DNA from 3 places in the Streptomyces sp. NPDC059989 genome. Region 2 is predicted to be linked to each of the others. Evidence: riboswitches for the same ligand, from Rfam matches in the RefSeq annotation. Region 2 holds a riboswitch; each other region holds the start of a gene.
What was found. A riboswitch is a leader RNA that binds a small molecule or an ion and turns the genes downstream of it on or off. The one in region 2 is predicted to bind cobalamin.
Positions count from the first base shown of each region.

Region 1 (3,807 bases), on a different contig from region 2:
CTTCGAGGCGGCGGGCGACCGCCACGGCCAGGCCCACGCCCTGCGCGGCATCGGCCAGGTGCTGCTGGCGCGCGGCGAGACCGGCCGCGCCCTGGAGGTGCTGCGCGAGGCCCTCGCCGTGGCGGAGCTGGGCGGCGCGGCCTGGACCCGGATGTGCATGCTGCGCTGGGTCGCGGACGCGCAGCGGATGCTGGGCCGGTCGGCCGAGGCGGCGGCGGGCTTCCGGGAGGTCCTGGCCCACACGCGCGGCTCCGGCGATCTGGCCGGGCAGAGCGCGGCGCGGATCGGGCTGGGCCGGATCGCCCTGGACCGCGGGGAGCCGGCCGAGGCGCTGCGGCACCTGCGGGCGGCGGACGAGTTGGGCCGCCGGTCGGGGCAGAGCCTCGTACGGGCCCTGGCGGCTCCGCCGCTCGCCCGCGCCCTGCTCGCCTCGGGGGACGCGGCGGCAGCCCGGGCGCTGCTGGAGGAGGCCTCGGCGAGCTGCCGCCGGATGAACGCCCGGCCGCTGCCGGCCCGCCTGGAGTCGGCGCTGGCGGAGGTTCCGGCGGTCTGAGGGGAGACGGCCTAGCGGTGCTCGGGGTTGGGGGAGTCGAAGCGGCAGCCGGCGTCCCACAGCGAGCGCTGGTTCCCGTGCGCCGGGATGCCGCCCGCGCGCTTGAGCAGGGCGGCCAGGTGCATCAGGTTCCACGACATGAAGGTGGTGTTCCGGTTGGTGAAGTCGTTCTCGGGGCCGCCCGAGCCCGGGTCGAGGTAGGAGGGCCCGGGTCCGGCCTCGCCGATCCAGCCCGCGTCGGCCTGGGGCGGGATCGCGTAGCCGAGGTGCTGGAGGCTGTAGAGGACGTTCATGGCGCAGTGTTTGACGCCGTCCTCGTTGCCGGTGATCAGCGCGCCGCCGACGCGCCCGTAGTAGGCGTACTGGCCCTGCTCGTTCAGGAGCGAGGAGCAGGCGTAGAGCCGCTCGATGACCTGCTTCATCACGGAGCTGTTGTCGCCGAGCCAGATCGGGCCGCACAGCACGAGGATGTCGGCGTCCATGATCTGGCTGTAGAGGACCGGCCACTGGTCGCTCTCCCAGCCGTGCTCGGTCATGTCCGGCCAGACGCCCGTCGCGATGTCGTGGTCGACGGCGCGGATGAGCGAGGTGCGGACGCCGGCCGCGTGCATGACCGCGCGGCTCTTGTCGATCAGGCCCTCGGTGTTGCTGGTCTCGGGCGAGCGCTTGAGCGTGCAGTTCACGTAGACGGCGGTCAGGTCCGGGTACGAGTAGTCGGCAGCCACTCCCTCAGCCTCCGCGGGGCGGGCCCGCGCCGCCACCGGGCGGCGCCCGTCCGGGGACCCGCCGGGACGACTACGGCTCGCGCCCGAGTTGTTACCCATCCGCACGGCCGACTAGGGTCATCGGGCCTTGGTGTTCGGGAAACCGGTGGGAAACCGGTGCGGCCCTCGCCACTGTGATCGGGAAGTACGGCTCCATCTCCCCCGGACTCCGTCCGGGAGGGACCCCCAACGGGAAGCCACTGGGCCCGCGCGGGAGACCGCACGGCCCCGGGAAGGCGGAGACCGGGCATCAGTACCCGTGAGCCAGGAGACCGGCCGGGGCGCGTTGTCCATCCACGAGGTGCTGGAGAGGTCTCCCCACTCATGCATATAGCCGAGGGGTTTCTGCCCCCTTTGCACGCGGTCGCCTGGGGCGCCGCGTCCGCTCCCTTTGTCGTACACGGTGTGCGCGCCCTCACCCGCGAGGTGAAGGCCAACCCGGAGAGCACCCTGCTGCTCGGAGCGTCCGGGGCGTTCACGTTCGTCCTGTCCGCGCTGAAGATCCCCTCCGTGACGGGCAGCTGCTCCCACCCCACCGGTACGGGGTTGGGGGCGATCCTCTTCCGGCCGCCGATCATGGCGGTGCTCGGCACGATCACCCTGCTCTTCCAGGCGCTGCTGCTGGCGCACGGCGGGCTCACCACCCTCGGCGCCAACGTCTTCTCGATGGCGATCGCCGGGCCCTGGGCGGGCTACGGGATCTACCGGCTGCTGCGGAAGTCCAACGCCCCGCTGATGGTGGCCGTGTTCTGCGGCGCCTTCTTCGCCGACCTGGTCACCTACTGCGTCACCTCCGTCCAGCTGGCGCTGGCCTTCCCCGACGCGGCCACCGGATTCACGGGCTCGCTCGTGAAGTTCAGTGAGATCTTCGCGCTCACCCAGATCCCGCTCGCGGTGAGCGAGGGCCTGCTGACCGTGCTCGTGATGCGGCTGCTGATGCAGTCGAGCAAGTCGGACCTGGTCCGGCTCGGCGTCGCGAAGCTCACCTCGGGCAAGTCGAAGCAGGAGGCGGCGGTCTGATGACCAGGAACGCGAAGATCAACACCCTGCTGCTGCTCCTCGTCGCGGCGCTGGCCGTGCTCCCGCTCGCACTGGGGCTGGGCGACGACAAGGAGGAGCCGTTCACCGGCGCCGACGCGCAGGCGGAGTCGGCCATCACCGAGCTGAAGCCGGACTACGAGCCGTGGTTCTCGCCGCTGTACGAACCCCCCTCCGGGGAGGTGGAGTCGGCCCTGTTCGCCCTCCAGGCGGCTCTGGGCGCGGGCGTGCTCGCGTACTACTTCGGCGTCCGCAAGGGCCGCCGCCAGGGTGCGGCGGCCGCCGCGGCCGCGACCCCGTCCGCCACGGAGTCGTAGGCGGTGCTGCCGATCGACGCGGCGGCACACAGCAGCCGCTGGCGCCACCGCCACCCGCTGGAGAAGGCCCTGCTGGGGATCGGGCTGACGGTCACCGCGGTGTGCCTGCCGCCGTGGCCCGGCGGGCCGCTGGTCGCCGCCGCCACCCTCGCCGTGCTCCTGGGGCCCGCCGGGGTGCCGGGGCGGCAGCTGTGGCGGGCCTTCCGGATCCCGCTCGGCTTCTGCTTCACCGGGGCGCTGCCGCTGCTGTTCGCGGTGGGCGGCCCCGAGGGGTGGATCGCATGGGCCCCCGACGGCCCCCGGCACGCCGTCGAGCTGCTGCTGCGCACCTCGGCGGCCTCGCTCGGCGTGCTGCTGTTCGCCTTCACCACCCCGGTCTCGGACGTGCTGCCGCGGCTGGTCCGGGCGGGGGTGCCGGCTCCGGTGGTCGACGTGGCCCTGGTGATGTACCGGATCGGGTTCCTGCTGCTCGACTCCCTCGCCCGCGTCCGCCAGGCGCAGGCGGCCCGCCTGGGCACCACCGGGCGGGCGGCGGCGTGGCGTTCGCTGGCCGGGCTCGCCGCGACCTCGTTCGTACGGGCCTTCGACCGCGCGGCGCGGCTCCAGGCGGGCCTGGCCGGGCGCGGCTATGACGGCACGCTGCAAGTGCTCGTACCGGAGGCGACCCTGTCCTGGCGGTTCCTGGCCGCGTCCGCGGCGCTGCCGGCGGCCCTGACGGCCGTGACCCTCGTACTGAAGGAGCTGTACCTGTGAGGCCGTTGGTGGAACTGGTGGGCGCGGGCTACGCGTACGAGGACGGCCCCGCCGTGCTGTCGGGCGTCGACTTCGGGATCGCCGAGGGCCGGGCACTGGTCCTGCTGGGCCGCAACGGCAGCGGCAAGACCACCCTGATGCGGCTGCTGAGCGGGGGCCTGCGGCCGGGCTCGGGCGCGCTGCACCTGGACGGCGCGACGGTGTCCTACGACCGCGCGGGCCTGACCCGGCTGCGGACGGCGGTCCAGCTGGTGGTCCAGGACCCGGACGACCAGCTGTTCGCGGCCTCGGTGGAACAGGACGTGTCCTTCGGCCCGATGAACCTGGGCCTGCCGGTGGCGGAGGTCCGCGAGCGCGTGGACGCGGCCTTGGCCGCGCTGGA
Region 1 is NZ_JBHWUO010000022.1:94,553-98,359, forward strand. Features, by position in the region: gene ACFWBN_RS21095 (BTAD domain-containing putative transcriptional regulator) at 1-553, shown strand, start outside; gene ACFWBN_RS21100 (flavodoxin family protein) at 565-1,278, opposite strand; cobalamin riboswitch at 1,366-1,613, shown strand; gene ACFWBN_RS21105 (energy-coupling factor ABC transporter permease) at 1,642-2,337, shown strand; gene ACFWBN_RS21110 (energy-coupling factor ABC transporter substrate-binding protein) at 2,337-2,672, shown strand; gene cbiQ (cobalt ECF transporter T component CbiQ) at 2,676-3,425, shown strand; gene ACFWBN_RS21120 (ATP-binding cassette domain-containing protein) at 3,422-3,807, shown strand, end outside.
Region 1: it holds a riboswitch for cobalamin, as region 2 does, so the genes downstream of both, ACFWBN_RS21105 (energy-coupling factor ABC transporter permease) here and cobN (cobaltochelatase subunit CobN) in region 2, are expected to answer to the same signal.

Region 2 (3,807 bases):
GCGGGACGGGCGGCGGTGTCGGTGACGACGATGCTGCGCCACGGTGTGATCCGCAGATCGCCGGGCAGCTGCCGCCACTGCGCGGTGTCGAGCCGGCCGAGGGGGATCAGGACGCAGAGCGCGCCCGCGTGCACGCCGGGCGCGGGCGGGTCCGCGTACGGACGGGGGGCGTCGGGAACATACCGCGCACGAATTCCGGCACTCTCCAGCCGTGCGGCGAACTCCTCGACGTCCAGGGCGTGTTCGGGGGGCAGCTCGGCGATCCGCCAGGCCCGCGTCCCGGCGGCGGCCGCGGCGTCGAGGAAGTGGAGGGCGGCCTCCAGGCCGGCGGCCGCGGCATCGGCGGCGGCCACCTCGACGGCGGCCGGCGCCGCACCGAGCCGAACGAGCACCCGGCCGCCGGGCTGCGCGAGCAGGGTCACGTCGGGGTCGAGGGCGGCCACGTCCCCTCGCCCGTCGTCGACGGCGAACAGGAACCGGCCGGACAGCGCGGCGGCCTTCGGCTCGGCGCACAGCGCCCGGTCCAGGGCGCGCACCGGGGCCGGATCGGCCAGCGGGCTGGCGACGATGTTCCGGATCCGCTCGTGGCTCGGCCGGGGCAGCAGCCCGGCGGCGCCGAGCAGTTCGGCCAACTCGCCACCGCAACCGTCGGAAAGCCCGCGCAGCTGCACGTTCCCGCGCGAGGTCAGCTCCAGGTACCCGTCCCCGAACCAATCCGCGGCCTCCGCCAGCGCGGCGGCCTGCGCGGCGTCGAGCAGCCCGCCGGGAATCCGGACCCGCGCCAGGAACCCGTCGTCGGCCGCGTGCAGGCGCAGGGCGCCGGGGCAGGCGTCGCCGCGCTCCCGTATGACGGGCTCGTCCCGCACTGCGTCGGAAGGGGGCTGGGGCATGGCGGCGAGCATACCCACGATTCCCCTCCCCCGACCTGTGTCCGTCACCACCCCACCCCTCCCGACCAGCCACATCCACCCCCGCCGGCCGCCCCATCCAAGGCGTGCCCGCCCCACACCTCCAGCCCCACGCGGGCCACCTCCAGCCCCACGCGGGCCACCTCCAGCACCACGCCGGCCACATCCAGCACCAAGCCGGCCACATCCAGCCCTACGTCGGCCATATCCAGCCCCGCCGGCGTTTGAGGCGCGGGGTCTGGGGCGGAGCCCCAGGTCTTTTCAGCCCCGCCGGCGTTTGAGGCGCGGGGCCCGGGGCAGAGCCCCGGCGACGGCGCCGCAGCCGAATCCGCCCGTCCACGCCAGTGCGAACGCACCGGCAGAGCCCCGGCAACGGCGCCGCCCCCAGACCACCCCCACTCCCGGCCAGGGAAAGGGCCCCCTAAGATGACCTTCCGGCGGACCACACGGCCCGCCGTCGCCGAGGACGGCGACATGGGAGGAAGCCCGGTGGAAGTCCGGCGCGGTCCCGCCACTGTGAACCCGGCAGCCAACGGCCAAAGGGTGAGTCAGGAACTCCCGCTGTCCTCACTGCCCGGGGCGCGGAAACCCCGAGGAAGGCCTGCCGCCGCATGATCCTGCTGCTGTCGACGTCCGACACCGATCTGCTCAGCGCTCGCGCAGCGAACACGGGGGACGCCCCCGTCCCGTACCGGTTCGCGAACCCCTCCCGCCTTCCCCTCGACGACCTCCCCGGCCTCCTCGACGGAGTCGACCTGGTCGTCGTACGCCTCCTCGGCGGGCTCCGCGCCTGGCAGGAGGGCCTCGACCTGCTCCTCGCCCCCGGCCAGACCCGCCCGGTCGTGGTCCTGACCGGCGAACAGGCCCCGGACGCCCAGCTGATGGAGGCCTCCACGGTCCCCATCGGCATCGCCGCCGAAGCGCACGGCTACCTCGCCCACGGCGGCCCCGCCAACCTCGACCAGCTGGCCCGCTTCCTCTCGGACACGGTCCTGCTCACCGGCCACGGCTTCGAGCCCCCCGCCGGCGCCCCCACCTGGGGCCCCCTGGAGCGCACCGCGCAGCACACCACCGGCCCCAAGGTCGCCGTGCTCTACTACCGCGCCCACCAGATGAGCGGGAACACCGCCTTCGTGCACACCCTGTGCGAGGCCATCGAGGCCAAGGACGCGCAGGCGCTCCCCCTCTACGTCTCCTCCCTCCGCACCCCGGAGCCGGAGCTCCTGGCCGCGCTGGAGGGCGTCGACGCCATCGTCACGACCGTCCTCGCGGCCGGCGGCACCCGCCCCGCCACCGCCTCCGCGGGCGGGGACGACGAGTCCTGGGACGCGGGCGCCCTCGCCGCCCTCGGCGTGCCGATCCTCCAGGCCCTGTGCCTCACCGGTTCCCGCAGCACCTGGGAGGAGAACGACGAGGGCCTGTCCCCCCTCGACGCCGCCACCCAGGTCGCCGTGCCCGAGTTCGACGGCCGCCTGATCACCGTCCCGTTCTCCTTCAAGGAGCTCGACGAGGACGGCCTGCCCGCTTACGTTGCCGACCCCGAGCGGGCCGCGCGGGTCGCGGGGATCGCCGTACGCCACGCCCGCCTCAGCCACATCGAGCGCCGCGACAAGAAGGTCGCCCTCGTCCTCTCCGCGTACCCCACCAAGCACTCCCGCATCGGCAACGCGGTCGGTCTCGACACCCCGGCCAGCGCCGTGGAGCTGCTGCGCACCCTCATCGCCGGCGGCTACGACTTCGGCCCCGCCGACCAGATCCCCGGCCTGGTCTCGGGCGACGGCGACGAGCTGATCCGCGCCCTGATCGAGGCCGGCGGCCACGACCAGGACTGGCTGACCGAGGAGCAGCTGGCCCGCAACCCGGTCCGCATCCCGGCCGCCGACTACCGGCGCTGGTTCGCCGAGCTTCCCGCCGAGCTGCGCGAGAGCGTCGAGGAGCACTGGGGCGAGGCCCCCGGCAACATGTTCGTGGACCGCTCGGCGAACCCGGAGGGGGACATCGTCCTGGCGGCCCTGCGCCGCGGGAACCTCCTCATCCTCATCCAGCCGCCGCGCGGCTTCGGCGAGAACCCGATCGCGATCTACCACGACCCGGACCTGCCTCCGTCGCACCACTACCTGGCCGCGTACCGCTGGATCCAGGCACGCGCGGAGGACGGCGGCTTCGGCGCCGACGCGATGATCCACCTGGGCAAGCACGGCAACCTCGAATGGCTCCCGGGCAAGAACGCCGGCCTGTCGGCGTCCTGCGCGCCCGACGCCGCGCTCGGCGACCTCCCCCTGATCTACCCCTTCCTGGTCAACGACCCGGGCGAGGGCACGCAGGCCAAGCGCCGCGTGCACGCCACGCTCGTCGACCACCTGGTGCCGCCGATGGCCCGCGCGGAGTCGTACGGCGACATCGCGCGCCTGGAGCAGCACCTGGACGAGTACGCCCAGATCTCCGCGATGGACCCGGCCAAGCTGCCGGCCATCCGCGCGCAGATCTGGACCCTGATCCAGGCGGCGAAGCTCGACCACGACCTGGGTCTGGAGGAGCGCCCGGACGACGACGGCTTCGACGACTTCCTGCTCCACGTCGACGGCTGGCTGTGCGAGGTCAAGGACGCCCAGATCCGCGACGGCCTGCACGTGCTCGGCGGCGCCCCGACGGGTGCGGCCCGCGTCAACCTGGTCCTCGCGATCCTGCGCGCCCGCCAGATCTGGGGCGGTACGACGGCCCTTCCGGGTCTGCGCGAAGCCCTCGGTCTGGACGAGTCCGCGGCGACCCGCACCTCGGCGGACGCCGTGGAGGAGCAGGCGCGCGCCCTGGTCCAGGCGATGGAGGACGCGGGCTGGGACCCGTCGGCGGTGGCTTCGGTCGCGGCGGAACACTCGGCGGACGTCGCCGCGGTGCTGGA
Region 2 is NZ_JBHWUO010000026.1:11,549-15,355, forward strand. Features, by position in the region: gene ACFWBN_RS23270 (cobalamin biosynthesis protein CobG) at 1-890, opposite strand, end outside; cobalamin riboswitch at 1,329-1,487, shown strand; gene cobN (cobaltochelatase subunit CobN) at 1,520-3,807, shown strand, end outside.

Region 3 (3,807 bases), on a different contig from region 2:
GATCGCGGCCTGCATCATCGAGCCCGGCCTCTTCTTCGCGGTCAACTCCCCCGGCGGCGTCATCGGCACCACGGTCGAGACCGCCTCGCAGGCCGTGACGAACTTCGGCTTCGCGATCAGCCCGGAGGCGCTCGCGCAGGCCGCGAAGGACGTGGAGGAGACCAGCCTGCTGTCCCGTACGGGCGGCGCGCCGACCTTCGCACTCGGAATGTCGGAGATCTTCTCGGCCGTCATCGGCGGCGCCGGCATGAAGGCCTTCTGGTACCACTTCGCCATCATGTTCGAGGCGCTGTTCATCCTGACGACGGTCGACGCGGGCACCCGCGTCGGGCGGTTCATGCTCCAGGACACCCTCGGCAACGTGCACAAGTCCTTCAGGAACGTCAGCTGGAAGCCGGGCGTCTGGCTGGCGAGCGCCATCGTCGTCGGCGGCTGGGGCTACTTCCTGTGGGTCGGCATCAAGGACCCGCTGGGCGGCATCAACCAGCTCTTCCCGCTGTTCGGCATCGCGAACCAGCTGCTCGCGGCGGTGGCCCTGGCCGTCTGCACCACGCTGCTGGTCAAGTCCGGCCGGCTGAAGTGGGCCTGGGTGACGGGTGTTCCGCTGGCGTGGGACGTGGCCGTCACGCTCACCGCGAGCTACCAGAAGATCTTCTCGGAGGACGTGAAGGTCGGCTTCTTCGCGCAGCGCGACAAGTACCAGAGCGGGATCGACGCCGGGAAGGTACTGCCGCCCGCGAAGAACATGGACGACATGCACACCGTGGTCACCAACGCCACGGTGGACGGCGCGCTGTCCGCGCTGTTCGCGATCCTGATCATCATCGTGCTGGCGGACGCGGCCCGGACCTGCTTCAAGGCCATCGGCAGCCCGGAGTCCGTGAAGCTCTCCGAGGTCCCGTGGACCGAGTCGAAGATCATCGCCCCGGCCGGGCTGATCCCGACCGCCGAGGAGAAGGCGGAGCTCACCGCGGCCGGCCTCGACTCGGGCGGCGGCCGCGCGAAGGAGCCGGTGGCCTGATGAGCCTGCGCGGCACGCTGGCGAGGGCCCGGTTCTACCTACGGGAGTTCTCGGGCGAGGCGGCCTACGACCGGTACGTCGCCCACGCCCGCTCCCACGACCCGGACGCGGAGGTCCCGAGCCGCCGGGAGTTCGAACGCGCCCGCACGGACGCCCGCGAGGCGGATCCCCGCGAGGGCTTCCGCTGCTGCTGAGCGCATACGAAGGGCCCCGCCGCCCGGCGGGGCCCTTCGGCGTGCTCAGCGCACCCAGTCTTTGAGGGGCTCGGTCTGGAGGGTGATGCCGACGGGGTCGGGGAGCTTGACTTCCTTACCGAAAGGAACGGTGCGCACGGTCTCGTAACGGCCGCCATCCGGGTCGCTGTGGACGAGAACCTGGCACTTGAGCCGGTCGATGAGCAGGTAGACGGGGATACCGGTCTCCGCGTAAGCGCGCGGCTTCTCGACCCGGTCGCGCTGTTCGGTGTCGGAGTCCCACGAGGTCACCTCGACGGCCATCAGGATCGGGCCCGGATCCACCCAGTCACCCTGTCCGACGAACGCGTCCTCGTGCGCCAGAACCCCGTCCGGAATGGCACGACCCTCCCGGTAGTGTTCCGCCTTGATCCCCTGCCCTGGGTGCAGCCAGAAGTCCGGGTGGTGCTGCATACAGATCCGGGTCAGCCACAGAATGATCCGCCCGTGGTCCCCGTCCGGCATGGCCTTGCTCCTCAGTACCCCACCGATGAATTCCAGTCGCAGCCCTTCTTCCTCGCGGGCGGCTATACGGGCCAGGTGCTCGAAGGACTCGGTCGACAGGTGGGGATGTTCGGTCATGACGGCCATGCCTCGCTCGCCTTCCTCGACGGTGCTGTATCCGACGATAGCGCCGGGCACCGACACCCGTCCGGCACACTCGACCGCATGGACATGGTGATCAGGGCGGTGCGGGCCGCCGAGTACGCGGAGCTGGGCGAGATCACGGCGCAGGCCTACCTCGCCGACGGGCATCTGGACTTCAACGAGGACGACCACTACCTGAACGTGCTGCGGGACGTGGCGGGGCGGGCCGCCGAGGCCGAGGTGCTCGTCGCCGAGCAGGACGGCCGGATCCTGGGCGGCGTCACCTTCGCCGCGCCCGGGAGTCCGCTCTGCGATATCGCCGGGCCGGACGAGGCCGAGTTCCGGATGCTCGCCGTGGCCCGGGAGGGGCGCGGCCGGGGCGCCGGCGAGGCCCTGGTGCGGGCGTGCATCGACCGGGCTCGGGCCGTCGAGGGCGTCACCGCGATCGTGCTGTCCACCCAGCGCAGCATGGCCGGCGCCCACCGGATCTACGCGCGGCTGGGCTTCGTACGCACTCCCGAGCGGGACTGGGCCCCGATCGAAGGCCTGACCCTGCTGACGTATCGGCTCGCGCTGTAGCCACGCCGACACTACATGTGGGGGGTCGCGCATCAACGGCCCCCCACATGTATGCTCATGGCTGCTGTCGCCGCAGGGGAATCCGGTGTGAATCCGGAACTGTCCCGCAACGGTATGAAGTACACCCATTGGTGTACGCGCAAGTCCGAAGACCTGCCGACAGCGCGCCCGGCTCGACCGAACCGGGTGCCGATACGTCCGGGCCTCGCGGTTGGGCCGGTGGACGCCATGCGGTGTACGCGTTCCTGCCACGCCCGCATGCGCCCGCTCGCGCCCCGCCGACGGCCGGCCGAGCGAGGGAGAGCTCCCGCCGTGACCATCGCGCCTTCCGCACCGCGCGCCGAGTCCACTTCTGGCGACAACACCGAGGGCCCGGGGGCCACGCTGCTGCGTACCCTCACCGAGCTGACGGCCGACCTCCCCGACACCGACCCCGGCCGGGTCGCCGCCGCCGCGCTGCGCGGCCGCAGCGCGGCCGCCGACGAGGCCGAGCTGCGCGGGCTCGCCACGGAGGCCGCCGCCGGGCTGATCTCCGAGGACCCGGCGTACTCCCGGCTCGCCGCCCGCCTGCTGACGCTGGCCGTGCGCGACGAGGCCGTCGGCCAGGGCTCCACCTCCTTCTCCGCCTCGGTCGAGGTCGGCCACCGCGAAGGGCTCATCGCCGACCGCACGGCCGAGTTCGTACGGACCCACGCGGCCCGCCTGGACTCGCTGGTGGAGCACACCCTCGCCGAGGGCGCGGACGACCGGTTCGGCTTCTTCGGCCTGCGCACCCTGCACAGTCGCTACCTGCTGCGCCACCCCATCACCCGCCAGGTCATCGAGACCCCGCAGTACTTCATGCTGCGCGTGGCCTGCGGCCTCGCCGAGGACGACAGCATCGCGGCCGTCGAGGAAGTGGCCTCGCTGTACCGGCTGATGAGCCGCCTCGACTACCTGCCGTCGTCCCCCACGCTCTTCAACTCCGGCACCCGGCACCCGCAGATGTCCTCCTGCTACCTGCTGGACTCCCCGCTGGACGAGCTCGACTCGATCTACGACCGCTACCACCAGGTCGCGCGCCTGTCGAAGCACGCCGGCGGCATCGGCCTCTCGTACTCCCGCATCCGCGCCCGCGGTTCGCTGATCCGCGGTACGAACGGCCACTCCAACGGCATCGTGCCGTTCCTGAAGACCCTCGACGCCTCCGTCGCCGCCGTGAACCAGGGCGGGCGCCGCAAGGGCGCCGCCGCCGTCTACCTGGAGACCTGGCACGCGGACATCGAGGAGTTCCTGGAGCTCCGCGACAACACCGGTGAGGACCAGCGCCGTACGCACAACCTGAACCTGGCGCACTGGGTGCCGGACGAGTTCATGCGCCGCGTGAACGCGGACGCCGACTGGTCG
Region 3 is NZ_JBHWUO010000005.1:53,009-56,815, reverse strand. Features, by position in the region: gene ACFWBN_RS06320 (carbon starvation CstA family protein) at 1-1,021, shown strand, start outside; gene ACFWBN_RS06315 (YbdD/YjiX family protein) at 1,021-1,215, shown strand; gene ACFWBN_RS06310 (Uma2 family endonuclease) at 1,261-1,845, opposite strand; gene ACFWBN_RS06305 (GNAT family N-acetyltransferase) at 1,924-2,421, shown strand; cobalamin riboswitch at 2,463-2,597, shown strand; gene ACFWBN_RS06300 (ribonucleoside-diphosphate reductase subunit alpha) at 2,734-3,807, shown strand, end outside.
Region 3: it holds a riboswitch for cobalamin, as region 2 does, so the genes downstream of both, ACFWBN_RS06300 (ribonucleoside-diphosphate reductase subunit alpha) here and cobN (cobaltochelatase subunit CobN) in region 2, are expected to answer to the same signal.